4 regions of the Streptomyces sp. NPDC006739 genome follow, and region 3 is predicted to be linked to each of the others. Evidence: riboswitches for the same ligand, from Rfam matches in the RefSeq annotation. Region 3 holds a riboswitch; each other region holds the start of a gene.
What was found. Region 3 has a riboswitch for cyclic di-AMP ahead of ACFYMM_RS15660 (M23 family metallopeptidase). Riboswitches for the same ligand answer to the same signal wherever they lie in the genome.

Region 1: linked by a shared signal. The riboswitch ahead of ACFYMM_RS02550 (NlpC/P60 family protein) and the one ahead of ACFYMM_RS15660 (M23 family metallopeptidase) in region 3 are both predicted to bind cyclic di-AMP.
Region 2: linked by a shared signal. The riboswitch ahead of ACFYMM_RS35945 (transglycosylase SLT domain-containing protein) and the one ahead of ACFYMM_RS15660 (M23 family metallopeptidase) in region 3 are both predicted to bind cyclic di-AMP.
Region 4: linked by a shared signal. The riboswitch ahead of ACFYMM_RS30185 (transglycosylase family protein) and the one ahead of ACFYMM_RS15660 (M23 family metallopeptidase) in region 3 are both predicted to bind cyclic di-AMP.

Annotation. Positions count from the first base shown of each region.
Region 1 is NZ_JBIAGM010000001.1:551,145-557,983, forward strand. It holds gene pcrA (DNA helicase PcrA) at 1-2,340, opposite strand, end outside; cyclic di-AMP (ydaO/yuaA leader) riboswitch at 2,570-2,745, shown strand; gene ACFYMM_RS02550 (NlpC/P60 family protein) at 2,753-3,937, shown strand; partial or broken gene ACFYMM_RS02555 (tellurite resistance/C4-dicarboxylate transporter family protein) at 3,984-4,929, shown strand; gene ACFYMM_RS02560 (hypothetical protein) at 4,907-5,260, opposite strand; gene ACFYMM_RS02565 (NlpC/P60 family protein) at 5,722-6,786, shown strand; gene ACFYMM_RS02570 (LuxR C-terminal-related transcriptional regulator) at 6,810-6,839, opposite strand, start outside.
Region 2 is NZ_JBIAGM010000026.1:99,731-106,569, reverse strand. It holds gene ACFYMM_RS35965 (ABC transporter permease) at 1-236, opposite strand, end outside; gene ACFYMM_RS35960 (ABC transporter ATP-binding protein) at 223-1,203, opposite strand; gene ACFYMM_RS35955 (outer membrane lipoprotein carrier protein LolA) at 1,268-2,500, opposite strand; gene ACFYMM_RS35950 (polyprenyl synthetase family protein) at 2,785-3,795, opposite strand; cyclic di-AMP (ydaO/yuaA leader) riboswitch at 4,384-4,564, shown strand; gene ACFYMM_RS35945 (transglycosylase SLT domain-containing protein) at 4,570-5,058, shown strand; gene ACFYMM_RS35940 (HAD family hydrolase) at 5,067-5,897, opposite strand; gene ACFYMM_RS35935 (FAD-dependent oxidoreductase) at 6,128-6,839, opposite strand, start outside.
Region 3 is NZ_JBIAGM010000006.1:301,136-307,974, forward strand. It holds gene ACFYMM_RS15645 (GNAT family N-acetyltransferase) at 1-104, opposite strand, end outside; gene ACFYMM_RS15650 (HPr family phosphocarrier protein) at 283-564, shown strand; gene ACFYMM_RS15655 (GntR family transcriptional regulator) at 713-1,408, opposite strand; gene ACFYMM_RS15660 (M23 family metallopeptidase) at 1,597-2,352, opposite strand; cyclic di-AMP (ydaO/yuaA leader) riboswitch at 2,365-2,527, opposite strand; gene ACFYMM_RS15665 (M16 family metallopeptidase) at 2,731-4,119, opposite strand; gene ACFYMM_RS15670 (M16 family metallopeptidase) at 4,116-5,519, opposite strand; gene ACFYMM_RS15675 (DNA topoisomerase (ATP-hydrolyzing) subunit A) at 5,800-6,839, shown strand, end outside.
Region 4 is NZ_JBIAGM010000017.1:136,241-143,079, reverse strand. It holds gene ACFYMM_RS30195 (septum formation initiator family protein) at 1-81, opposite strand, end outside; gene eno (phosphopyruvate hydratase) at 284-1,570, opposite strand; gene ACFYMM_RS30185 (transglycosylase family protein) at 1,923-2,627, opposite strand; cyclic di-AMP (ydaO/yuaA leader) riboswitch at 2,631-2,817, opposite strand; gene ACFYMM_RS30180 (transglycosylase family protein) at 3,000-4,040, opposite strand; gene ACFYMM_RS30175 (cytochrome P450) at 4,209-5,516, opposite strand; gene ACFYMM_RS30170 (nucleoside triphosphate pyrophosphohydrolase) at 5,786-6,790, opposite strand.

The DNA.
Region 1 (6,839 bases), on a different contig from region 3:
GTCCCCGACGGCCAGCGCGACCACCGGCTTCTCCGAGGTCCGGCGGGTGGCGAAGCCCGAGGCGCCCGACGCCGAGGAGCGCGAGCGGGACGAGGAGAGCGAGGCCGCCACCCCGGAGGCCGGACCCGAGGGCACCGGGGCCGTCGCACCCGTCCGCTTCCACTCCACATGGGCCGCCGGGATCTCCTCCAGGAACCGGGAGGGCGGGTTGTACGACGGCTGCCCCCAGGCGCTGCGCATCGCCGACCTGGTCAGATACAGCCGCTCCCGCGCGCGCGTGATGCCGACGTAGGCCAGACGGCGCTCCTCCTCCAGCTCCTTGGCCTGGCCGAGGGCGCGCATGTGCGGGAAGACACCGTCCTCCATGCCGGTCAGGAAGACCACCGGGAACTCCAGGCCCTTGGCGGTGTGCAGGGTCATCAGCGTGATGACACCGTCGCCGTCCTCCTCGTCGGGAATCTGGTCGGAGTCGGCGACGAGGGCGACCCGCTCCAGGAAGTCGGAGAGTCCGCCCGCCGTCTCGCCCTCGCCGGACTCCTGCTCGAACTCCAGCGCGACGGCCGCGAGTTCCTGGAGGTTCTCGATGCGGGTCTCGTCCTGCGGGTCGGTGGAGGCCTGCAACTCCGCGAGGTAGCCGGTGCGTTCGAGGACGGCTTCCAGGACGGTCGCCGGTCCCGCGCCGGACTCGACGATCGTCCGCAGCTCGTCCATCAGCACGTTGAACCGCTTGACGGCGTTGGCCGACCGCGCGGCCATGCCGTACGCCTCGTCGACCCGCTTCAGGGCCTGCGGGAAGCTGATCTTCTCGCGCTGGGAGAGGGCGTCGATCATCGCCTCGGCGCGGTCGCCGATGCCGCGCTTGGGCACGTTGAGGATGCGGCGCAGCGGGACCGAGTCCTCGGGGTTGGACAGCACCCGGAGGTAGGCCAGGACGTCCCGGACCTCCTTGCGCTCGTAGAAGCGGACCCCGCCGACGACCTTGTAGGGCAGGCCGACGCGGATGAAGACCTCTTCGAAGACGCGGGACTGGGCGTTCGTACGGTAGAAGACGGCGACGTCGCCCGCCTTCGCCTCGCCCGCGTCCGTGAGGCGGTCTATCTCGTCGGCGACGAACTGGGCCTCGTCGTGCTCGGTGTCGGCGACGTACCCGGTGATGCGGGCGCCCGCGCCCGCGTTGGTCCACAGGTTCTTCGGGCGGCGCGACTCGTTGCGCTCGATGACCGCGTTGGCGGCGGAGAGGATGGTCTGGGTGGAGCGGTAGTTCTGCTCCAGCAGGATCGTCGTCGCGTCCGGGTAGTCCTCCTCGAACTGGAGGATGTTGCGGATCGTGGCGCCGCGGAAGGCGTAGATCGACTGGTCTGCGTCACCCACCACGCACAGCTCGGCGGGCGACAGGCCGTCCGGGCCCGACGGTACGTCCACCGGGTGTTCGGCGGTGCCGACCAGCTCGCGTACCAGGGCGTACTGGGCGTGGTTGGTGTCCTGGTACTCGTCGACCAGGACGTGCCGGAAGCGTCGGCGGTAGTGCTCGGCGACGTCGGGGAAGGCGCGCAGCAGGTTGACCGTCGTCATGATCAGGTCGTCGAAGTCGAGGGCGTTGGCCTCACGGAGACGGGACTGGTACATGGCGTAGGCCTGCGCGAGGGTCTTCTCGAAGCCGTCGGTGGCTTGCGCGGCGAAGTCCTCCTCGTCGATCAGCTCGTTCTTCAGGTTGGAGATCTTGGCGCTGAAGGACTTCGGCGGGAAGCGCTTGGGGTCGAGTTCCAGGTCCCGGCAGACCAGGGCCATCAGGCGCTTGCTGTCGGCCGCGTCGTAGATCGAGAAGGACGACGTGAAGCCGAGCCTCTTGCTCTCCCGGCGCAGGATGCGCACGCACGCGCTGTGGAAGGTCATCACCCACATCGCGTTCGCGCGCGGGCCGACGAGGTGCTCGACGCGCTCCTTCATCTCGCCCGCGGCCTTGTTGGTGAAGGTGATCGCGAGGACCTGGCCCGGGTGCACCTGCCGCTCGGCGAGCAGATGGGCGATGCGGTGGGTGAGCACCCGGGTCTTGCCGGAGCCGGCGCCGGCCACGATGAGCAGCGGGGATCCGGCGTGCACGACGGCGGCGCGCTGGTTCTCGTTCAGCCCCTCCAGCAGGGCGGCCGCGTCGAGGGCCGGGCGCGGGGCGCCGTCCCGGTAGTAGGCGTCCCGGTCCGGCGGCGCGTCGAACCGGCCACCGAACAGATCGTCCGGAAGCGATTCCGGAGCGTGGTCGTCCTCGGGTGGCGGGGGCTCCTCCTCGTGGCCGCGGGGGGCCTGGAGGTCGGCCAGGAAGCTGTCGTCAAAGAGGCTGCTCATCGCTCTCCGAGTCTAGGGCGCCGCACCGACAACCGACGGCCGCCCCGGGAACTTGGCCGGACCCCGCAGCTCCCACACTGTGGAACCGCACCGTCACCGAGACGCGATTTTGCCCTTGGGTCACGAATACGTATCGGACATATCTCGCACCAGCCTTCACATCAGTCACACGAGTTGGCTACCGTTCCGTCGGGCCGCACGACCGTCCTCCGGCGAACCTCGCCGGGCCGCGCGGCCTCCGCCGAGTCCGGCGTGCCCCCAGTGCGGCGCCCGGAGCCGGGGACCCACACCGACCTTGGGGTGAATCGGCGCAACTCCCTTCGGGGACGCGGCCGTAGGGCAACCCTTCCGAACCACCCGCCCGAACCCGACAGCTAACTCGGTAGGCGGATCATGGAAGGAGTCGCCTCCCTTGGCGTCGCACCGCAAGCGCCCCGCCGGTCCGCGTGCAGCAGGCATACGCACGCCCGCCCTGGCCACCGCCGCCCTGACCTCCGTGGCCATGTTCTCCCAGACGGCGAGCGCCACGCCGTCCGCCGACGGGAACAAGCCGAGCCTGGAGGAGGTGGAGAAGAAGGTCGACGACCTCTACCGCCAGGCGGAGTCGGCGACCGAGAAGTACGACGCGGCCAAGGAGAAGACCGGCAGGCAGCGCAGGCGCGTCGACACCCTCCTCGACGACGTGGCCCGCCGCACGGACAGGCTCAACAAGGCGCGCGAGGAGCTGGGCTCGTACGCCGCCGCGCAGTACCGGACCGGGGCCACCACCCCCGGCACGGCAACCTTCCTGCTCGCGGACAGCCCGCAGGACTACTTCGACCAGAGCCAGCTGATGAGCCGGCTCACCTCACGGGAGAAGGGCGCGGTCGACGACTACGTCACCCAGCAGTCCGCGACCATGGTCAAGCGCCAGGAGGCCGCCGACAGCCTGCGGACGCTGACCCGGTCGCAGAGTGACCTGCAGACCGCCAAGGCCACCGTCCAGAACAAGCTCGCCTCCGCGCGCGAACTGCTGTCCGAGCTGACGGCCCGGGAGAAGGCGCGGCTGGCGGCGATCGAGAAGCAGAAGCAGCAGGAGGCGGCGCGCCAGGCGGCCGAGCTGGCGAAGCGGCAGGCGGCCGAGCGGACGTCCGGCCAGGACAGCGGCGCGTCCACGTCGGCAGGCACGTCCACGTCGACGGGCACGTCCACATCGACGGGCACGTCCACATCGAACGGCACGTCCCCGTCCTCGAACACCACCCAGGCCGACAAGGCCCTCGCCTTCGCCCGCGCGCAGATCGGCAAGCCGTACGTGTGGGGCGCCACCGGCCCCGGGTCCTACGACTGCTCCGGCCTGACCCAGGCCGCCTGGAAGGCCGCCGGCGTCAGCCTCCCGCGCACCACCTACGACCAGGTGAACGCGGGCACCACCGTCTCCCTCGCCGACGCGCGGCCCGGTGATCTGATCTTCTTCTACGACGACATCAGCCACGTCGGCCTCTACATCGGCAACGGCATGATGATCCACGCCCCGAAGCCCGGCGCCTACGTCCGCGAGGAGTCGGTCTACTACGGCGGCGAATCGATCATCCACAGCGTGGTGCGACCGGCCTGAGCCGCTGGGCAGGGCCTAGCATCGGCGCAGGTACGGGACCTCGGAGCTGCGCGAGTGGTGGGCTCGACGGCCGCCCGCGGCCGGGGCCGCCGTCATGGCGACCGGTGTCCTGTCGGTGGCGCTGCTGCTGACCGGCGACGAGGTGTGGTCCCCGGATCGCACTCGCGTCGGCGTGCGCCGCGTGGCCGGGACTGGCCGCGGACTTCGTCGTACGGCTGCTGGGCGACCGGCGGCGGTGGCTGGCGGAGGCCCGGACGCCGGGCGCGCTCACCGCCGTGGCCGCCACCACGGTGCTCGGCACGCGGATCGCGGCGCCGGACCGGGCGCTCGCCGGCATGGCGCTGCTCGCACTGGCGGCGGCCCTGTGGCCGCCGCTGCTGCTCCTCGTCGTACGGCACTGGCGGCGGCGCATGTCCGGAGCGGTGTTCCTGGTCTGTGTGGCCGCCCAGGGGCTGGCCGTGCCGGCCGCCGCGCTGGCCGCGGCCGAGGCGACGGCCTGACTCGCGCACACGGCGCTGGTGCTGTTCTGGGCGGGCCTGGCGCTCTACGGTCTCGCGCTGCCCCGCTTCGATCCCCGGCAGGTGGCCGAGGGGGCCGGCGACCACTGGATCGCGGGCGGTGCGCTCGCGATCTCGGCGCTGGCCGACGCGCAACTGGTCTCCGCCGGCAGCACGCGCCTGTATCTGTGGAACGGGGACGACCGGGGTGTCCTGCGCGCCGTGACGGTCGCGCTGCTCGCCCCCGGGCCGGCCGGGTACGCCCTGCTACTGGTCGCCGAGGTGGTGTGGCGGCGGCCCGGCTACGACATGCGGCGCTGGTCGACGGCCTTCCCGATGGGGATGACGGCGGCGGCGACGCTGTCCGTCGCCGCCGCCTCCAGGATCCCGCTGCTCGAGGGGCCGGGCCGGGTGCTGACGTGGTTGGCGGTGGCGGTCTGGCCGGCGGTCGCCGCCGGTGCGGCGACGGGGCTCAGGTCCACAGCACGGCGATGAAGACGTTCGCCATGGTGAGGCCGCCGACCAGCGCGAACTGGCTCTTGTCCACCGTCTCCTCGTCGCGCTTGACGTAGACGAGCCCCAGGATCACGATCAGCAGGGCCAGCTTCACGCCGATCTTGATCGTGTTGACGTGGTGGTGGTCGGCCTGGTTGAGGCCGACCAGGGCGACGCCGGTGACCAGCATGGTCAGCGCGCCGTGCAGCATGCCGGGGACGAAGCGGGCCGTGCCCCGGCCCATCGCCTTCATCTGGGTGAGGAAGCCGCCGAGCAGCGCGGCGATGCCGATGATGTGCAGGCCGACGAAGAGATGGATGAGTACGTCCATGAGGCCGGAGCCTAATCAGACACCCCGGGGCCACCTCTCACCGGGGCCCTCGGCCGGGCCCGGCAGCGGCGGGGGCGGGGCGGCCGCGGGGGCAGCGGCGGGGCGCACCGAGGCGCGCATATATGCGCCCATAGCAGCGGACGGTCCCCGCCCGCCCCGGAAACCCGCGCATCGGTCACCACGCTGCGTGAAGCAAACGACTCGCGGGCGGCACGTCGGTCACGTTCGGTCATCCGACGTCCCGTGGAGACAGTTCCGCACAATGCGTTACCAGGTCGTCACAGACCGGTTTAGCGTCCTCCCCCAGGTGACCGGCTTCCCACCGCCGCCCGGGCCAGGGGCGGCTGCCGGTCACCTCCGCCGAGAAAGCCCGGTGGTGGCCCGTTCCCCCTGTGCGGGCCGCCGCCGGGTGCGTGAACCCCTCGGTCGTACGAGGCGTACGGAAGGACGTGACGGTCCAGGTGGCAGCGCACCGCAAGCCCCGACAGCGCTCGCTCGGCGGAACCACGGCCCGCACGGCCGTCACCATCGCCCTGGCGGGCGCGGCCACCGCGACCGGCTTCGACGGGACGGGGCACGCCGACCCTGAACTGACACCGGCGCAGGTGAAGGCCAAGGTGGACAAGCTGTACCAGGAGGCGGAGGCCGCCACCGAGAAGTACGACGGGGCGAAGGAGGAGGCGGACACGGCACGGCGGCGGCTGAGGACCCTGCAGGACGAGGCGGCCCGCGAGCAGGACAAGCTCGACTCGGCGCGGGACGCGCTGGGTTCGGTGGCGGCCGCGCAGTACCGCAGCGGGGACATCGCCCCGGCCTGGCAGCTGGCCCTGTCCAGCGATCCGGACCAGTACCTGGACGGGGCCGCGCTGGCCGAGCGGGTCGGGGGCCGGCAGGCCGGGGCCGTGGCCCGGGTCCGCCGACAACTGCGGGAGATCGAGCAGCTGCGCGGTGCCGCCCATGTCGAACTGGTATCGCTCCGGGCCCGGCAGGCGGAGCTGAGACGGCACAAGAAGACGATCACCGGGAAGCTGGACGAGGCACGACGGCTGCTGTCCCGGCTCTCACCGCGGGAGCGGACGCGGGTGACGGCCGACGGCGGCACGGCCGGCCGCGCCTCGCGGCCGGCCCCGGACGGGCGCGACGCCCCGGCCGCGGCCGACTCCGTCCCGGCTTCCGACTCCCGGGTGGCCGCGGCCCTCGCCTACGCCTACCAGAAGCTCGGCAGCCCCTATGTGTGGGGCGCGACAGGGCCCGACGCCTTCGACTGCTCCGGCCTGGCGCAGGCCGCCTACCGCGCCGCCGGAGTCTTGCTGCCGCGCACCACCTACGCCCAGATCAACGCGGGCCGACGGGTCTCACGCTCCGAACTCCTCCCCGGTGACCTGGTGTTCTTCTACTCGGGCATCAGCCATGTCGGCATCTATGTGGGCAACGGCCAGATGATCCACGCCCCGAACCCGTCAGCGCCCGTACGTCTGGCCCCGGTCGACGAGATGCCGTTCGCCGGGGCGACCCGGGTGGTCTGAGGCGGACCGGCCCACGCTGGGGGTCACACCAGCCGCCGGGCCGTCGCCCAACG
Region 2 (6,839 bases), on a different contig from region 3:
TGGCCGCCTCCCCGGCCCCCCGACGAACCGTCTCTCGTCTCCAGCTTGACCGCGACCCCGACCAGGATCGGCACCGCGGCCAGCACCCCCAGCAACGCCAGGGTGCGCCAGCGCCGCAAGGTGGTGACCAGCTCGCTGCGCAGCAGCCCGAAGGTCCACAGGGGACTCGGCCGGCCCGGACGGCGTGCCACCGCTGTGGCATCCCCGGTCCCGGCCACCGCCTCAGCCCGCGACATCGAAGCCCTCCCCCGTCAGCGCCACGAACGCGTCCTCCAGCGAGGCCCGTTCCAGAGCGAAGCCCCGGACCCGGACACCGGCGGTGACCAGCGCCGCGTTCACCTCGGCGAGGTCCCGCTCGGGCGGCTCACCGGTCACCCGGTCGCCGGCGACGACAACGTCCCCGACACCCTGTTCCTTCAGTACCCGGGCCGCCTCGCCGGGGTCCGGGGTGACCACCACCAGCCGGCCGCGCGCCTCCGCGGCCAGATCGGCCACCGCCCCCTGGATGATCAGACGGCCCCGCGCCATCACCGCCGCATGGGTGCACACCTGCTCGATCTCGTCGAGAAGGTGCGAGGAGAGGAACACGGTGGTGCCGTCGGCGGCCAGCTCCCGGACGAGGCCGCGGATCTCCCGCATGCCCTGGGGGTCCAGTCCGTTGGTGGGCTCGTCCAGGACGAGCAGCCGGCGCGGCTGCAGCAGCGCGGCGGCGAGGCCCAGCCGCTGCTTCATGCCCAGCGAGTAGGCCTTGGCCTTCTTGGCCGCCGCGGCCGTCAGGCCCACCCGGTCCAGGGCCGCAGAGACGCGTACACGCCGGGTGCGCGGATCGGCGGTCGGGTCGGCGGCGTCGTACCGCAGAAGGTTGTCCCGGCCGGAGAGGAAGCCGTACAGGGCGGGGCCCTCGATGAGCGCGCCGACCTGAGGGAGTACGGCGCGTGTGGCGCGGGGCATGGGGTGGCCCAGGACGCGGGCGGTGCCCGAGGTCGGCTCGATCAGGCCCATCAGCATGCGGATGGTGGTGGTCTTGCCGGAGCCGTTCGGGCCGAGGAAGCCGAAGACGCTGCCCGCCGGGACGGTCAGGTCGAGACCGTCGACGGCGAGCTGTCCGCCGCGGTAGCGCTTGGTCAGACCGCGGGTGTCGATGACGCCGACCGCGTCCTTCGACTCTCCCGACTGCCGCTCCGCGGCGGACGGTTCGCCCATCGCTCCCCCGATCGCAATGCCCGTTTCCGTACCTGTACCGCCCCTGCCGCCCGGACCGCTTGGGCTACTTGGCCGCGTTCGCCGCCTTGACCAGGGCGCTCTTGTCCACCGCGCCGACGTAGACCTTGCCGTTGTCGGTGAACAGGGCGTTGACCAGGCGCGTGGAGAACACCGTGCCCTTGCCGAACTTGCCGCTCACCTGGTCGCCGAGCGAGCCGAGGAAGCCGCCCAGGTCGCCACCGCCGGATCCGGAGGCGGACGGCAGGCCGCCCTTGCTGCCGGTGTCGAAGGTGGCTATCGAGTTCCACCCCTTGCCGAGGACCTCGAAGCCACGCCCGGCCTTGTCGCCAGGCTTCGGGGCGCCCTTGCCGAAGCCCTTGTCGAAGCCCCTCGGGGAGCCCTTGCCGGCCGCCTTGGAGGGAGTCTTGTCGTCCTCGGTGACCTTCGCGCCCTTGGGCGGGGTGAAGTTGAAGGTCGAGGCGGACGGCTTGGCGAAGGAGACCTGGGTGAAGCCGGCGTCCACCACCGCCGCGCCGCCGCTGGACGGGGTGAGCGTGAACTTCAGCGGCAGGCCGGTCTTGGCGTCCACGGCGATGCTGATCGCGCCGACCGTCGTGCCGGACTGCCTGGGCTTGATGAGCAGCTTGTAGGCGTCACGGCCGGCGACCTGCACGGTGCCGTCGACGGTCACGGACGTGGTGTCGTCGACCGACTTCAGGGCCTGGTCGGCGAAGTCCTTCGGCGTGGCCGACACCTTCCGGTCCTGGCCGTGGTCGGCGGCGGTGCCGTGGTAGACCGCGTTGGACTGGCTGTCGTAGCCCCACACGTTCTTGCCGTCGTGGATGAGGCTGTACTCGGCGCCGCTCTCCAGCAGCGAGAGCTTCTGCCGGTCCGGGCCGTCGGCGGCGACGCGCAGGGTGTGCGTGCCGGCGGCCAGTTCGGTGAGCTTGGATGTGGGGTCGGCGGACGAACCGTGGCCGCCGCCCTTGGCCATACCGGACGCGAGGCTGCTCTCCAGACCGCCGAGGTTGGGCAGTCCGAGGTCCGTGTTGACCCGCACCGTGCCGGACAACTGCTGGACGTCCGACTTGGCGATCTTCTGTATGAGCTGCTCCGCGGTGATCTTCGGCAGGTCGGGGTCGCCGGAGGCGGCGAGCGCCGGGACCAGCCCGATCGTGGCCGCCGCCACCCCCACCACCGCGACCGGGACGACGTACCGGGCGGCCTTGCGCCGCCCGTCGCGCAGGTCCTCGACCTCCGCGGCGCCCGTGGTGTCGTCGGATTCGTTCGGTGCCATGTGTGCCTTACCTCCGTCGTCGGCGGCGGCTGTCCTCACACTCGTCCCACCCTTGAGCCGCCATTCTCACCCGAATCGGTGAGGAGTGGTGATTTCGCTGGTCTCCATCTCACCAAATCAGCCGTGAGGAAGCGTCAGACCCGGGAGCCAACTCCATGTACGCCTGGGGTATGACACGCCTGCTCGACGCCTCCCCCAACCCGTAGGGGTCCGGTGCCGGGGGAACCGGGGAGAACCGTGCAGAACCGGGTGGGTCCGGCGCGCGGAGGTCTCGCACCACGGGCCTAGCCCGCGCGGTGCACCACCGCGTCGCACAGTTCGACCAGCGCCGTCTTCGCGTCGCACTCCCGCAGCGGGGCCAGCGCGGAGCGGGCCTCCTCGGCGTAGCGGATCGTGTCCCGGCGGGCCTGTTCCAGGGCGGGGTGGGCGCGCAGGGCGGTGAGGGCCTCGGCGTGGCGGGCGTCGTCGGTGAGGTCCGAGTCGAGCAGTTCGCACAGGGCGATGTCCTCGGGCAACCCCAGCCGCGCCGCCCGCTCGCGCAGCCGCAGCACGGGAAGGGTGGGAACGCCCTCGCGCAGGTCCGTACCGGGGGTCTTGCCGGACTCGTGGGAGTCGGAGGCGATGTCCAGCACGTCGTCCGCCAGCTGGAAGGCGACGCCGAGTCGCTCGCCGTACTGCGTGAGCACGTCGACGACCGTCTCCTCGGCCCCGGACATCATCGCGCCGAAGCGGCACGACACCGCCACCAGCGACCCCGTCTTGCCGCCCAGCACGTCCAGGTAGTGATCGACCGGATCCCGGCCGTCCGAGGGGCCCGCGGTCTCCAGGATCTGCCCGGTGACCAGCCTCTCGAACGCGAGGGCCTGCACCCGCACGGCCTCGGGCCCGAGGTCGGCGAGGATCTGCGAGGCGCGCGCGAAAAGGAAGTCTCCGGTGAGGACCGCGACCGAGTTGCCCCAGCGGGTGTTCGCGCTGTCCACTCCCCGGCGCACGGACGCCTCGTCCATCACGTCGTCGTGGTACAGCGTGGCGAGGTGGGTCAGCTCCACGACGACGGCCGACGGGACGACCCCGGGCGCGTACGGGTCGCCGAACTGCGCCGCGAGCATCACGAGCAGCGGCCGGAACCGCTTCCCGCCGGCCCGCACGAGGTGCTGCGCGGCCTCCGTGATGAACGGGACCTCGCTCTTGGTGGCCTCGAGCAAGCCTTCCTCGACAGCCGCCAATCCGGCCTGGACATCGGCTTCCAGAGCCTGGTCCCGCACGCTCAGCCCGAACGGCCCGACGACGGTCACGAGGGGTCTCCTGTCTGCTGGTGTCTGCTGGCGCTTACACGGTTTGTCGATAGGTCGCTGCCATCACTCAAGTCAGCGTATCCGGTCAGGTTTCGATCACCGATAGCGCCCGCCCGTCCAGCCCAGGCGGTATCGGATCGCGACCGGCATATTTTCGATCGGGTGATAAGAACGGACATTTATCGACTTAACGGGATGATATGCACCTTGTCTCGAACCGGGAAGCGAGCCGTGTCGGACATCGGCCCGGCGGCGCGGCCCCACGGCGCCCCCATAGTGGCATGACCATGGTCACGGAAAGCGTTCTACCTCGAATTCCATAAATCCCCCATGTCTATTTTGGCGTACTTTGCTATTCCGTGAGTTGGGTCACGCACCCCCGCACCCCACCTGACCACCCCCTCTCCCCTTCCCGCCTTGCCACGTCAGCGAGTTGACCCTTGGCAACCGCAAAGGATCAAGTACCCCATACGACTCAGACCAAGGTCAAATAGGGCGTTGGGTGAATCCGGTACTTGTTCCGGACATGTGCTCTCGCATAGCTTCCCGGCCTGTCGGGCGGGATCGCCGAATCCTGCCGCCGCCCGGCACCACCCATCGACGAACTCATTCGTACGGCAGGAGCGGGGGACCCAGGTAAGTCGCCGGACCGGACGGCACATGTCGTACCGGAACGGCTTGGGGTGAAGACGTGCTGCCAGCGGCGGCGCGGCCGGGCACCTCCCCGCCCGAACCCGACAGCTCACCTCGCAGGCGACGGAGAGGAAAACCGCCATGTCTGCTGCCGCTCAGCCCCGCCGCACCCGCACCTCCCGGTTCGTCCGCGCCCTCGCCGTCGCCGGCACCGGCGCCGCCGTACTCGCCCTGCCCCTGATCGGCGCGACCGCCGCCTCCGCGGCCCCCACCACGGCCACGAAGGCGTCCACCACCCTCGCCGGCTACCCCAACAACCTCAACGGCTGGATCCGCGAGTCGCTCGCGATCATGCGACAGAAGGGCATCCCGGGCACGTACAACGGCATCTACCGCAACGTCATGCGGGAGTCCTCGGGCAACCCCTACGCGATCAACCTCTGGGACTCCAACGCCGCCAAGGGCACCCCGTCCAAGGGCCTGCTCCAGGTCATCGACCCGACCTTCGCCGCCTACCACGTGGCCGGCACGGCGTTCAACCCCTACGACCCGGTCGCCAACATCACCGCCGCCTGCAACTACGCGGCCAAGGTGTACGGCTCGATCGACAACGTGCACGGCGCCTACTGAGGTACCGGTCAGTCGGTAGCAAACAGTCTTTCGAGGACGACGGCGATGCCGTCGTCCTCGTTCGACAAGGTGATCTCGTCGGCCACCGCCCGTAGTTCGGGATGGGCGTTGGCCATCGCCACCCCCCGGGCGGCCCAGTCGAACATCGGGATGTCGTTGGGCATGTCCCCGAAAGCCAGCGCCTGCCGTGCGCTCAGCCCCAGGTGCCGGGCGGCCAGCGCCAGTCCGGTCGCCTTGGTGATGCCGCACGGCTGCAGCTCCACGGTTCCCGGGCCGGACATGGTGACCGTCGCCAGCGAGCCCACCACCGCGCGCGCCGTCGCCGCCAACTCGTCGTCGGAGAGCGTGTGGTGGCGCAGCAGCACCTTGCTGATCGGCTCGCACCACAGGTCGTCGCGCCGGTCGACCCGTACGGCGGGCAGGGTCGGGTGGGGCATCAGATATCCGGGTTCGATCAGCGTGAGCCCGTGCACCCCGTCCTGGTCGACGGCCGCGTAGACCTGCCCCACCTCGCCCTCGATCTTGCCGATCGCGGTCTCGGCCAGCTCCCGGTCCAGGGTGACCGACCACAGCAGGCGGTCCGCGCCGGCGTCGTACACCTGCGCGCCCTGTCCGCACACCGCGAGCCCCGTGCAGCCGAGGTCGTCGAGCAGCGGCCGTACCCGGGGCGCCGGACGGCCGGTCACCACCAGGTGCTGGGCGCCGGCCCGCGCCACCAGGGCGAGCGCGGCCAGCGACCGGTCGGAGACCGTGTCGTCGCCGCGCAGGAGCGATCCGTCCAGGTCGGTGGCGATCAGTGAATAGGCGGGCGGAAGTGAACGAGCGGGGGGAGCGGCCATGATCAGAGAATACGGACACGGCGCCCCGCCGACTCATCCCGATCTCCGGTGCTCCTCCCCGCTGTTCGGCCCCAGGCGGTGCTCGCGGGTTCCTTCGGAACGGTCGGCGAGCGCGTGATCCGCTCGGCCGGCCGAGGGACGGAGCATGCGGGCGGCCGCGTCGCGAAGCTCTTCGGTCGCCCGCATGCCCGTCGCACGGCCGAGGAGGCCTGGGCCTGCCTCAGGAATCCTCAGCCGTGGGCCGCCGCGAGGTGCTTCGCCAGGCGCGGGGAGGCGAACTCCGTGCCGCAGACGAAGCGCATCACGGGGCCGTAGGAGGCCGCCGCCGGGAGGCCGGTGAAGTACAGGCCGGGGACGGAGGACACGTATCCGGCACCGAGCTTCGGGGTGCCGCGGCTGACCGCCAGCCGGGTGCGCAGTTCGGGGCCGAGGAAGTCCATGGCCGCGATGTTCACGCGGTAGCCGGTGGCGGCGATGACGTGGTCGGCGGCGAGCTGCTGGCTGCGGCCGCCGTGGGTGCGGACGGTGAGGACGGGGCTGCCGTCGGGGGCGTCCGCGCCCGCCACCCGCTCCACCTCCTGGACCTGGACCTTGCCCTCGAAGCGGTCGCGCAGCCACCAGGCGCCGAGTGGGCCGAGGACCCGGCGGACCAGGTAGTGGCGGGCCTCGGCCGGGAGGTAGCGGTAGGGATGGGGGTAGTAGCTCAGGGCCCACAGGGACCAGGCGCGGCCGAACGGGGATTCGGGGCGCAGTCTGGGCTGCCGCCAGGGCGGGGCTCCGAAGGCGACCCGGCCGCGGCCTCGCGAGACGAGCCGGACCTGTGCGCCGGCCTCCGCCGCCAGGGCCGCCGTCTCCAGTGCGGACTGTCCGGCGCCGACGACGATCAGTTCCTGGCCGGCGAATCGGGTCAGGTCGTGGTGCTGGGAGCTGTGCGAGACCGGG
Region 3 (6,839 bases):
GTGATGGGCCGGATGCGTGCGGTGCCACCGTCGCGCAGCACCACGTCCGCCTCCCAGTGGGCGGGGTACTCGTGCCGGTCCTGCCGGTCGGACGGGGTCTGCATGGGCCCCAGAGTACGGCTCGCGTCCGACAACGGCGCGAGGCAGTCTGTGGAGGACGGAAGCCGGACCGAGGCCGCGGTCCGACGACACACCGGGGCGGGACGAAGGACCGCTCCGGGGTCGCTTCACGGTATGGGAAACTGGTCTAGACAACCCTGAGAAACTGAAGGGCAGCATCACATGGCTGAGCGCCGCGTCAACGTCGGCTGGGCCGAGGGCCTCCACGCCCGCCCCGCCTCCATCTTCGTCCGAGCCGCCACGGCCGCAGGCGTCCCGGTGACGATCGCCAAGGCCGGGGGCAACCCCGTCAACGCGGCCTCCATGCTGGCCGTCCTGGGCCTCGGCGCCCAGGGTGGCGAGGAGATCGTCCTCGCCTCCGACGCCGAGGGCGCGGACGCCGCCCTGGACCGTCTGGCCAAGCTGGTCGCCGAGGGGCTCGAAGAGCTTCCCGAGACCGTCTGAGCGCGGGCGCCCACAACACCGGAGCCGCGTCACCCCTTTCGGGGCGGCGCGGCTCCGCCGTTTCACCGGGAATTCTCGAGCGCAGGGGAATTCGGGCAGCAGAAATACACCTGGGCCGAATTACTCTTCTTTGTATACGGCGCCCGTGTTAATGCCGCAGGCCCGACATGTTTACGGGATGTTGCGAAGTCCTCACACGTTCCGGGCGGTCGGAGCCGCCGGAAAAACGAAGCCGGTGCGCGGAGGTCGCGCGCTCGGTGTGCAGCGCCGTGATCGCCCGCGCGCGTTCGCCGTCGCCGCGTGCCACCGCGTCCACGATCGCGCCGTGCTCGGCCCACGACTCCACGGGGCTGACCGGCGCGTCCACCGCGTACATCCAGGCGATCTTGTGCCGCAGCTGGGTGAGCATCGAGGTCAGGGACGGGCTGCCGCAGGCCTGGGCGAGCGTCTCGTGGAACCAGCCGCCCAGCGAGCGCAGATCCTCGCTGCTGCCCCGGCGGGCCCGCTCCTGGCCCAGCCGGACCAGGCCGCGCAGCACCTTGAGATGGGCCTCGGTGCGGCGCTGGGCGGCCCGGGAGGCGCCGAGCGGCTCCAGCAGCACGCGCATCTCCAGCAGGTCGGCGGCCTCCTGGTCGGTCGGTTCGGCCACGCACGCGCCCGCGTGCCGCCGGGTCACCACGAAGCCCTCGGCCTCCAGGGTGCGCAGGGCCTCGCGGACGGGGACCCGTGAGACGCCGTAGCGACGGGCCAGGACTTCCTCGGTGAGGCGGCCGCCGCGCTCGTAGACACCGGCGACGATGTCGTCCCGGATCGCCGTGCACACCGAATGCGCCGGAATACGCATGACCGACCTCCGCCTTAATCCCCGTGAAACGTCGACGATTGACGTGTGTTCAGCGACTCTATTGCAATGAGCCGGAATTTCCGACGGCGGACCGGAATCCATGGATATTTTTTGGACAGCGGGTCTCCGGAAACGACGAAAGCCCCGGCTCGGGGAGCCGGGGCTGCGCGGTGCCGTGGGGGCGGCCGTCAGACGTTCACGCCGTGCTTGCGGAGGTAGGCGACGGGGTCGACGTCCGAGCCGTACTCGGCGGTGGTACGGGCCTCGAAGTGAAGGTGCGGACCGGTGGTGTTGCCGGTCGAGCCGGACAGGCCGATCTGCTGGCCCGGGGTCACCTGCTGGCCCACCGAGACGCCGACGGAGGACAGGTGGCCGTACTGGGTGTACATGCCGTCGGCCATCTTGATCACGATCTGGTTGCCGTACGCCCCGCCCCAGCCGGTCGAGACGACGGTGCCGGAGCCGACCGCGTGGACGGGCGTGCCGCTCGCCGCGTGGAAGTCGATGCCGGTGTGGGCGCCGGAGGACCACAGGGAGCCGCCGGTCTTGTAACCGGTGGAGACGTAGGAGTCGGTGATCGGCGCGACGAAGGCGTTGAGGCGCTTGCGCTCGGCCTCGCGGGCGGCGCGCGCCTTGGCCTCGCGCTCCTTCAGTACCTTCTCCGCCGCCGCCTTGGCCGCGGCCCGCTCGGCCGCCTTCCGCTCGGCGGCCTCCTTCTGCGCGGTGGCCTGGGCGTCGATCCGCTCGGGGACCGAGTCGCTGATGGTGATGACGGGGGTGAGGCCGGTCTGCTCGACGGAGTTCTCGGCGGCCAGCGCCGGCGCGGCGGCGATGGTGCCGATGACGCCGGTGGTCGTGAGGGCCGCGATGCCGGCCGCCTGCGCGGTGGTGCGCTTGATCCGGCCGGGACGGCGGTGCTTCCCGGAGGCGCACATGAACGCCATGAAGTGGCTGGTCCTTTCCTTCCCTCTCGCCTACCGGGTTAGCTGACGGGTTCGGAGCAGGAAGGTCTCCTACGGGCCCCCTCGCTCGCGCGCGGGCGTCCGATTCACCCCAGGGACTGCGTGGGTCCCCGGCTCCCCTGGCTCGCGCCGTACGGGGACTCGGCGATGGCTGTCCGGTGCCGCGGGTGCGGCGCACTGCCTGACGAACAGCCCGGACGACGCTAAGGCGGGCCGCTTGCCTTCCCCAAACCGATCCGGGGTTTTGTCGCGCATCCCACAGGTCAGACAGGCAACCTCCGCCCCAATTCGGACATATGAGGGGGGACATGCGTGGGCCCTGGTGTCCTCCTGGTCACCAGGGCCCACGCGCGCGTGGCGCTATTCGGCTGCCACGACGCTGACTTCGCCGATGCCGAGGGCCTCGACGGGCTCCCTGATCTGGGCCGCGTCGCCGACCAGGACGGTGACCAGACGGTCCACCGGGAAGGCGTTCACCACGGCCGCCGTGGCCTCCACCGTGCCGGTGGCGGCGAGCTGTTGGTACAGCGTGGCCTGGAAGTCGTCGGGCAGGTGCTGCTCGACCTGGTCGGCCAGCGTGCTCGCGACGGCCGCCGCGGTCTCGTACTTCAGCGGTGCGACCCCGACGAGGTTCTGTACGGCCACGTCGCGCTCGGCGTCCGTCAGGCCCTCCTCGGCGAGCTTGCGCAGCACCTTCCACAGGTCGTCCAGGGCGGGACCGGTGTTGGGGGTGTCCACGGAGCCGCTGATGGCCAGCATGGAGGCGCCGCTGCCGTCGGGGGCGGACCTGAGGACCTGCCCGAAGGCGCGCACCCCGTAGGTGTATCCCTTCTCCTCGCGCAGGACGCGGTCCAGCCGGGAGGTGAGGGTCCCGCCGAGGCAGTACGTGCCGAGCACCTGCGCGGGCCAGACGCGGTCGTGCCGGTCGGCGCCGACGCGGCCGATCAGCAACTGCGTCTGGACGGCGCCGGGGCGGTCGACGATGACGACCCGGCCGGTGTCGTCGGCGGTCACCGGTGGCACCGGCCGGGACTGGGCCTGGGAGCCGGTCCAGGCGCCCAGGGTGCCCGCGAGCAGCTCGTCGAGGTCGATCCCGGTGAGGTCGCCGACCACGACCGCGGTCGCCGTGGCGGGCCGCACGTGCCGGTCGTAGAAGCCGCGTACGGCCGCCGCGTCGATCTTGGCGACCGTGTCCTCGGTGCCCTGGCGCGGGCGCGACATGCGCGAGGCCGACGGGAACAGCTGCTTGGAGAGTTCCTTGGCGGCCCGGCGGGAGGGGTTGGCCAGCTCGTGCGGGATCTCGTCGAGGCGGTTGCGGACCAGCCGCTCGACCTCGCTGTCGGCGAACGCGGGCGCCCGGAGGGCGTCCGACAGCAGACCGAGGCCCTTGGCCAGGCGCGAGGCCGGGACCTCCAGGCTGAGGCGCACGCCCGGGTGGTCGGCGTGCGCGTCGAGGGTGGCGCCGGCCCGCTCCAGCTCGGCGGCGAACTCCTCGGCGGAGTGCTGGTCGGTGCCCTCGGAGAAGGCCCGCGCCATGATCGTGGCAACGCCGTCCAGGCCGGCCGGTTCGGCCTCCAGGGGCGCGTCCAGCAGCACCTCGACGGCGACGACCTGCTGACCGGGGCGGTGGCAGCGCAGCACGGTCAGGCCGTTGTCGAGCGTCCCGCGGTCGGGGGCCGGGAACGCCCACGGCCGGGCCTGGCCCGGCTGGGGCTGCGGGTGGAACTCCATAGCGGCGAGCTGGCTCACTTGGCCGCCTCCTCGTTGTGGTCGCCGGCTTCGACGGTGGCTTCGGCCTCGGGGTCCTCGGGGAAGTCCTCGTCCTCCGTGTGCTCCGCGGACTCGGCGGACAGCGGCTCGTAGACGAGCACCGCGCGGTTGTCCGGGCGCAGCCGGGCCTTGGCGACCTCCTGGACCTCCTCGGGAGTCACCTCCAGGACGCGCTTGACGGCGGTCAGGGCCAGCTGCGGGTCGCCGAACAGGACGGCGAACCGGCACAGTTCGTCGGCGCGGCCGGCGACCGTGCCGAGCCGGTCCAGCCACTCGCGCTCCAACTGGGCCTGGGCGCGCTCCATCTCGCCGGGGGTCGGGCCCTCCTCGGCGAACCGGGCCAGCTCCTCGTCGATGGCCGCCTCGATGACCGGCACCTCGACGTCCCCGGAGGTCTTCACGTCCAGCCAGCCCAGCGAGGGCGCTCCGGCGAGGCGCAGCAGGCCGAACCCGGCCGCCACCGCCGTACGGTCGCGCCGGACCAGGCGGTTGTAGAGGCGGGAGGACTCGCCGCCGCCGAGGACGGTGAGCGCCAGGTCGGCCGCGTCCGCCGCGCGCGTGCCGTCGTGCGGGAGCCGGTAGGCGGCCATCAGGGCACGCGCCGGGACCTCCTCGACGACGACCTCACGCAGTTGCTCGCCGATGATCTCCGGCAGCGAGCCGTCGCGCGGCGCCGGCTTGCCGTCGTGGGCGGGGATGGACCCGAAGTACTTCTCGACCCAGGCGAGGGTCTGCTCGGGGTCGATGTCGCCGACCACCGACAGCACCGCGTTGTTGGGCGCGTAGTAGGTACGGAAGAACTGGCGCGCGTCCTCCAGGGTGGCCGCGTCCAGGTCCGCCATCGAGCCGATGGGCGTGTGGTGGTAGGGGTGTCCCTCGGGGTAGGCGAGGGCGGTCAGCTTCTCGAACGCGGTGCCGTAGGGGACGTTGTCGTAGCGCTGGCGGCGCTCGTTCTTGACGACGTCGCGCTGGTTCTCCATGGACTCGTCGTCGAGCGCGGTGAGCAGCGAGCCCATGCGGTCGGCCTCGAGCCAGAGCGCCAGCTCCAGCTGGTGGGTGGGCATGGTCTCGAAGTAGTTGGTGCGCTCGAAGCTGGTGGTGCCGTTGAGCGAGCCGCCGGCGCCCTGCACCAGCTCGAAGTGGCCGTTGCCCTTGACCTGGCCCGAACCCTGGAACATCAAGTGCTCGAAAAGGTGAGCCAGACCGGTACGCCCCTTGACTTCGTGGCGGGAGCCGACGTCGTACCAGAGGCAGACCGCCGCCACGGGGGTGAGGTGGTCCTCGGAGAGCACCACGCGCAGACCGTTGGCCAGGCGGTGCTCGGTCGCTGTCAGGCCCCCGGAGCCTGCCTCGGCTGTGGTCGTGTGACCCATGGCCATGTACGTCCCTTCGCTCGCGGAGGCGGTCGTCGAAACCGCGGTTTTCCTGCCGGTCCTGCCACTGTATGCAAGCGTGCGGACGCCCGGCGAAGTTCCCGCGGCGCGTACGCCCACAGCGGATCGCGTAGCCTGCGGGGGCCGTGCCGCGGGGCGGCCCCCGCAGGACCTCCCGAGGCCGGCCGGGCCGCGGAACACCGGGTCGCGGCCCGGGTTGTCAGTGCCGCGGTCCACAATGGTCCGCGTCAGATCCGTCAATCGCTTCAGCAAGGAGCCGGCAGCGATGGCCCGCCGCAGCACGAAGACCCCGCCGCCCGACGACTCGTACGAGGAGAAGATCCTCGACATCGACGTCGTGGACGAGATGCGTGGCTCCTACCTTGAGTACGCGTACTCGGTCATCTACTCGCGCGCCCTGCCGGACGCCCGTGACGGCCTCAAGCCGGTGCACCGCCGCATCGTCTACCAGATGAACGAGATGGGCCTGCGCCCCGACCGCGCCTACGTGAAGTGCGCGCGCGTCGTCGGCGAGGTGATGGGCAAGCTGCACCCGCACGGCGACGCGTCGATCTACGACGCCCTGGTGCGCATGGCCCAGCCCTTCTCCATGCGCGTCCCGCTGGTCGACGGCCACGGCAACTTCGGCTCCCTGGGCAACGACGACCCGCCGGCCGCCATGCGGTACACCGAGTGCCGCCAGGCCGCGGCGACGAGCCTGATGACCGAGTCGATCGACGAGGACACGGTCGATTTCACGCCGAACTACGACGGCCAGGAGCAGGAGCCGGTGGCCCTGCCCGCCGCCTTCCCGAACCTGCTGGTCAACGGCTCCTCGGGCATCGCGGTCGGCATGGCGACGAACATGCCGCCGCACAACCTGGGCGAGGTCGTCGCGGCCGCCCGGCACCTGATCCGCTACCCGAGCGCGGACCTGGACGCCCTGATGCGGCACGTCCCGGGCCCCGACCTGCCCACCGGCGGCCGGATCGTCGGCCTTGACGGCATCCGGGACGCGTACGAGACGGGCCGCGGCACGTTCAAGATCCGCGCCACGGTGGCGGTGGAGACGGTCACGGCCCGCCGCAAGGGCCTGGTCATCACCGAACTGCCGTTCACCGTCGGCCCGGAGAAGGTGATCGCGAAGATCAAGGATCTGGTCGGCTCGAAGAAGATCCAGGGCATCGCGGACGTCAAGGACCTGACCGACCGCGAGCACGGGCTGCGTCTGGTCATCGAGATCAAGAACGGTTTCGTGCCGGAGGCCGTCCTGGAGCAGCTGTACAAGCTGACCCCGATGGAGGAGTCCTTCGGCATCAACAACGT
Region 4 (6,839 bases), on a different contig from region 3:
GTAGACACGGGCCGCGGTCTGCTCGCCGAGCAGCCGCAGTCTGGTCGCGGTGGAGAAACGGTCCCGGTCCTTCACGGCCATCTGGCTCTCCGCCTCCCCAAGCCGCCGCTTCTCGGCAGTGCTCTGTGCCTGTGCTCTGTGCCTGTGCTCTGCTCTGTGCCTGTGCTGCGCGCCCGTGCTTCGTGCTGCACACGTGCGTACGTCCCCGGACACGGTACGGGACCGAGTACGGGGACGTACGTACGACTGGCTAAGGCTTACTCCGGGTTGAACCCGGTTTGGGTCAGCCCTTGAAGCGCGGGAAGGCGCTGCGGCCCGCGTACACCGCCGCGTCGTCGAGGATCTCCTCGATGCGCAGCAGCTGGTTGTACTTGGCGACGCGGTCCGAGCGGGCCGGGGCGCCGGTCTTGATCTGACCGCAGTTCACCGCGACGGCGAGGTCGGCGATGGTGACGTCCTCGGTCTCGCCGGAGCGGTGCGACATCATGCACTTGAAGCCGTTGCGCTGGGCCATCTCGACGGCGTCCAGGGTCTCGGTCAGCGAGCCGATCTGGTTCACCTTGACGAGCAGGGCGTTGGCGGTGCCCTCCTCGATGCCGCGGGCCAGGCGCTCGGGGTTGGTGACGAACAGGTCGTCGCCGACGATCTGGACCTTGTCGCCGAGCTTGTCGGTGATGACCTTCCAGCCGGCCCAGTCGTCCTCGAACAGCGGGTCCTCGATGGAGACCAGCGGGTAGTCCGCGACCAGCTCCTCGTAGTACTCGGTCATCTCGGCGGCCGAGCGGGACTTGCCCTCGAACTCGTACCTGCCGTCCTTGTAGAACTCGGACGCGGCGACGTCGAGGGCCAGCGCGATCTGCTCGCCGGGAACGTAACCGGCCTGCTTGACGGCCTCCAGGATGAGGTCCAGGGCGGCGCGGTTGGACTCCAGGTTCGGGGCGAAGCCGCCCTCGTCACCGAGACCGGTGGACAGGCCCTTGCCCTTCAGGACCTTCTTCAGGGTGTGGTAGACCTCGGCACCCCAGCGCAGGGCCTCGGAGAAGGACTCCGCGCCGATCGGGGCGATCATGAACTCCTGGATGTCCACGTTGGAGTCGGCGTGCGAGCCGCCGTTCAGGATGTTCATCATCGGCACCGGCAGCAGGTGCGCGTTCGGGCCGCCCAGGTAGCGGAAGAGGGGGAGGTCGCTGGCCTCGGAGGCGGCGTGGGCGACGGCGAGGGAGACGCCGAGGATGGCGTTGGCGCCGAGCGAGCCCTTGTTGTCGGTGGCGTCCAGGTCGAACATGGCCTGGTCGATCAGGCGCTGCTCGGTGGCGTCGTAGCCGACCAGCTCCGGGCCGATCTGCTCGATGACGGCGAGGACGGCCTTCTCGACACCCTTGCCCTGGTAGCGGTTCGGGTCACCGTCGCGCAGCTCGATGGCCTCGAAGGCACCGGTGGAGGCGCCGGACGGGACGGCGGCACGACCCGTGCTGCCGTCGTCGAGGCCGACCTCGACCTCGACCGTGGGGTTGCCTCGGGAGTCCAGGATTTCCCGGGCTACGACGACGTCGATGGACGGCACGAGCATCTCCTTCTTGGATGTGACGCTGTTGGTGCGGGGCTGTCTGCCTTGCGGCGGTGCCTTGCGACTAGAGCCTAACCGTCCCGGGGGCATCGGCCACCGACCGACCGCCCCGTGGACAAGGAGACGGTACCTATTGTTCACGTCCGGAACAAAGGGGGTCGGCGAAGAAGAGCGGATGGCGGGCGGGCGAAGAAAAAACCCCGCCCCGGTGCGTACGGGGGGGAACGCACCGGGGCGGGGGCCCGTGGGGACGGGAGGGGCGGCCCTCACGCGCTCTCCACCGTTGGGGGGCGGCGGAGGTGAGGACGCTGTGGTTCGGCTGTCGGCCGCGTATCGCCTCGGGGGCGGCCGTCGGTTACTTCAGGTGCAGCTGCTGGCCGGGGTAGATGAGGTTCGCGTCCTGGACGATGTCCTTGTTCAGCTGGAACAGCTTCTCCCAGCCACCGGCGACCTTGTGCTTCTCGGCGATGGAGCTGAGGGTGTCACCCTTGACGACCTTGTACTCGCCGTCGCCCTTCTTGACCTTCTTGCCGGTCGGGGTGGTGACGGTCTTGGTGGCGGCGGGACGCTCGCTGGAGCGGTTGGCGGCCTGCTGCTCGGTGGAGCGGGTGGTGGTGGCGCTCTTCGACGCGCTGGAGTTCGACGAACCGGAGTTCGACGAACCGGCCGCGCCGGCACCGTTGTAGGCGGCGCCGGACAGACCCGTGCCGCAGACCGGCCAGGCACCCTTGCCCTGGGCGGCGAGGACCTTCTCGGCGACGGATATCTGCTGGGCCTTGCTGGCCTGGTTGGCCTGCGCGGCGTACTGCGTGCCGCCGTACGCGGCCCAGGTGGAGGCGGAGAACTGCAGACCGCCGTAGTAGCCGTTCCCGGTGTTGATGGACCAGTTGCCGCCGGACTCGCACTGGGCGACGGTGTCCCACTCGGAGGCGGTGGCGGCGGAGGCGTTGCCGGCCGCCATCAGCGGGGCGGCGACGGCGGCGCCGGTGACACCGGCGAGTGCGATGACGCGAGTGGCCTTGGACGGACGACGGTGCTTGCCCTTGCCGGAAAACAGCATGGTGGATCCCCTCACCGACGCCTGCGAGGTGAGCTGTCGGGTTCGGGCCGGTTGAGTTGCCCGGCCACACCTCCCTGGGAGGCGTGGCTCCACCCCTAGCCGGTTCCGGTCGTGGGCCCCGAAGGGCCTCAACCACCGGACCCGGCACTTACCTTGGGTCCCCCGCTCCTGCCTACGGCGCTTGACGCGACGACTGTTCCCGGGCGGCCGCTGGCAGGATTCGGCGTTGCGACAGCCGGGGCTCGTGGTGACGAGCGGTCATGACCGTAGACAGGTGATCCGGCGAATTTCAAAGACGATCAGGGCTTCTGAGACTCATCCCACACTTTCACCAAACCGGACAATCGGCATGAAGTGGGGCGTCAACTCCGCCTACTTTTGGGCCGTTTCCGTACCGACTTCCAGGGTCTGACCGGGAGCGATGTTGTTCGGGTCGGTACCGATGGCCGCCTTGTTGGCCGCGTAGAGCGCGCGCCATCCGCCGTCGAGGCCGAGGGAGTCGGCGATGGAGGCGAGCGAGTCGCCGTCGCGGACGGTGTAGGTCCCGTCGGCGCGGGAGGCGTGACGGCCCGAGGCGTTGGAGCTTTGACCGTTTGTCACGCTTTTGTCCGTGACCTCGTCGGCACTGTCGCCACGGTGACGGCCGCCGCTGCTGAGCGCCCCGGTGTCGACCAGCGCCCAGGAACCGACGGTCTGCTGTGGATTGTCCGAGTCGTCGGCCTCGGGGGCGACCGTGGGCGAGCTGTCGGTTCCCTGCGAACTTCCGGATCCGGAAGATGCGGACTTGTCCGACTTCGTGCTGCCGGTGGGGGTGTCGGAGGTGCCACTTGCGGCCCCCTTGCCCGCGCTCTCCCCCTTGCCCGTGCTCGCCTTCGCACTCGGCGTCGGAGTGGCGGACGACGAGGAACCGGACGACTTGCCCGACGAGGAATCGGAGGAAGAGGACGAGTCGGACAGGCCCGAGGAGTCGGAGGAGCCCGAGGAGCCGGACGAGCCGCCGGATCCCGTGACGCCGGTGTCCACTGCGACCGAGCCGGAGTTGGAGGTGAGACCGGAGAGCAGGGCGCAGGTGGCCCACGGGGTGGTGCCCTGGTCGGCGAGGATCTTCTCGGCGACCGAGATCTGCTGCGAACGGCTGGCCTGGTCGGGCGTGGACGCGTAGTCGAGACCGCCGTACTTGTCCCAGTTGTCCTGGGTGATCTGGAGGCCTCCGTAGTATCCGTTTCCGGTGTCCGCGCTCCAGGAACCGCCGCTCTCGCACTGGGCCACCTTGTCCCATGTGGTGCCGTCGGCCGCGTTCGCGGAGGCGGCGCCGAGGAGCGGGATGGCGATGGCGGATCCGGTCACCCCGGCCGCGACGAGGAGGGCCGGAGCCTGACGGGGGCGACGGTGACGACCGTTCCCGGAGAGCATGCGGAAGCCTTTCGTGCGACAGCGGTGACCCGCGCGGCGGGTACTGTCGACACCGCCGCGCTGATGGGTGAACGTATCGGCAGACGATCACTTGTCACAAGTTAATGCCGCGCAGATCACGTGAAGATCACAGAGTTGAACTTCCCTCACGTCAGTGCGGCGCGGGCGCTAGCGGACCGGGCCGAACTCCACGGGAAGGGTGCGCAGCCCGCGCATGATGAGCCCTCCCCGCCAGCGCAATTCGGCAGGATCTTCCGCCAGTTGGAGATCGGGCAGCCGGGTGAGGAGAGTTGCCAGCGCGGTCTGTCCCTCCAGCCGGGCGAGCGGGGCGCCGAGGCAGTAGTGGATGCCGTGGCCGTACCCGAGATGCTGGTTGTCCCGGCGGGCGAGGTCCAGGGCGTCCGGGTCGGCGAACCGCTCCGGGTCCCGGTCGGCGGCCGCGAGCACGACGAGGACGGGGTCCCCGGACGCGATGTCCTGCCCCCCGAGGGTGAGCGGCCGGGTCGCGAACCGCCAGGTCGCGATCTCCACCGGGCCGTCGTAGCGCAGCAGTTCCTCGATGCCGGTCTCCAGCAGGTCCCGTTCGCCCCGGGCGAGGGACGCCTGGAGGCGGCGGCGCTGACCGGGGTGGCGAAGGAGCGCGTAGGTGCCGTTGCCGATGAGGTTGACGGTCGTCTCGAACCCGGCGAACAGCAGGATGAAGGCCATCGCCGCGGCCTCGTTCTCGGTGAGGTGCTCACCGTGGTCGGAGGCGCGGATGAGACCGGAGATCAGGTCCTCGCCGGGGGCTGGCGTGGCGGGCAGTGACTCGCGCTTGCGGTGGATCAGCTCGGCGAGATAGCCGCGCATCTTCTTGACCGACCGCGCGACCCCGCCGCGCGGCCCGCCCGCCTGACCGGCCTTCGTGTGGCGCAGCATCATGCCCGCCCAGTCACGGAAGTCGTCCTGGTCCTCGCGCGGGACGCCGAGCAGGTCGCAGATGGCGTAGATGGGCAGCGGGAAGGCGAACTCGTGGATGAGGTCGGCGGACCCCCGCGCGGCGAACTGGTCGATGAGGTGGTCGGTCAGCTCCTGCACCCGGGGCGCGAACTCGGCGACCCGGCGGGGGGTGAACGCCTTGCTGACCAGCCGGCGCAGTCGGGTGTGGTCCGGCGGGTCGATGTTGAGCAGATGTGTCATCAGCTCGGCCTTGCGCTCGCCCGGGATCCCGGTCTTGCCCTTGGCGTGCGCGGGCTCGTCGTGATGCGCCGGGTTCTTGCTCAGCCGGGAGTCGGCGAGCGCCTGCTTGGCGTCGGCGTACCGGGTGACCAGCCAGGCCTCGACCCCACTGGGCAGCCGCGTCCGGTGCACCGGGGCGTGCTCGCGCAGCCAGGCGTAGGCGGGGTAGGGATCGGTGGCGAACTCCCAGCTGAAGAGGGAGGGGGCCGCGGGTCCGGGGATGTCCTGCGCGGTCGGGGGTTGGGGCTGGTTGGTCACCCGTCGACGGTATCCGGCTTCGGGCCGCGGCGAGCCGGGGCCGGTGGCCTGCGGCGGCCGGACCCGTGGAGACGGGACCGTGACCGCTCACCACGCCGACGACCGTGCCGCCGTCGGTGCGCGGTTCCCCGGTGGCCGATACGAACAACCGCTACCTGTGCGGCCGGTGGGTGGGCGGCGCGTCGGCGACCGCCGCTCGCACCCGGGACCACCGGCGGGTGGTCACCCCGCGGCCGGGAGCCGACGGTGCTGACCTCTCGCCTCCTCCGCTAACCTCTCGCCTCCTCCGCCGCCCGCACCGCGTCACGGTAGGCGCGGGCCGCCGCTCTCAGGGCCGTCTCGGGGTCCACGCCGTCCGCCTCGGCCCGGGCCGCCAGGGCCAGCAGTTCGTATCCGACGCCTTCTCCCTTCGGCAGCGGGACGTCCAGCCGGGCCGTGCGGGCGCGGGAGGCGAGTTTCGCGGCGAGGGCGAGGCCGGGCTGGCCCAGCGGGATGCCCTCGGTCACCGAGGTGCGCCGCTTCTCCTCGTCCTTGGTGCGCAGCCAGTGCTCCTTGACCTCCTCGGGGGTCTCGGCCGTCTCGTCGCCGAAGACGTGCGGGTGGCGGTGGACGAGCTTGGCGACTATGCCGCCGGCCACGTCGTCGATGGAGAAGGGGGTCTCGGGATCCTCCTCGGCTATGCGGGAGTGGAAGACGACCTGCAGGAGCACGTCCCCCAGTTCCTCCCGCAGCTCCTCACGGTCGCCGGCCTCGATCGCCTCGACGAGTTCGTACGCCTCCTCGATGCCGTACTTCGCCAGGCCCTCGTGGGTCTGCCGGGACGACCAGGGGCACTCGACGCGGATGCGGTCCATGACCTGGACGAGGTCGAGGAGGCGGGCGCCGGGCAGGTCGTAGGAGGCGGGCAGCAGCTCCAGCTCCGGCATCCGTACGCGGCCCGAGCCGGCCAGGCGGGCCAGACCGTCGGTGAGCGCGGGCTCGCCCTCGCCGGTGGCCACGACCACCACGGTGCGTCCGCCGGCGCAGGCGTCGACCACTTCCTCGGCGGTCGGCGCCGACTCGTCCACCGCTATGCCCGCCTCGCGCAGATAGGGCAGCTGCGGATGCGCGCCGTCCGCGCACAGCACCCGGTCGGCCGCGTGCAGCGCCTGCCAGGCGGGCCAGGACAGCAGGCCGGGTGCGACCCGGTGGCTGGTGGTGAGCAGGACGACCCGGCCGGGGCCGGCCGGGTCCGGGCCCGGTTGCCGGGCACCTTCGAGGCTGGTGGTGTTCACGCATCGAACGTAACGCACACCCGCCGGCGACCTCGCGGGTTGTCCACAG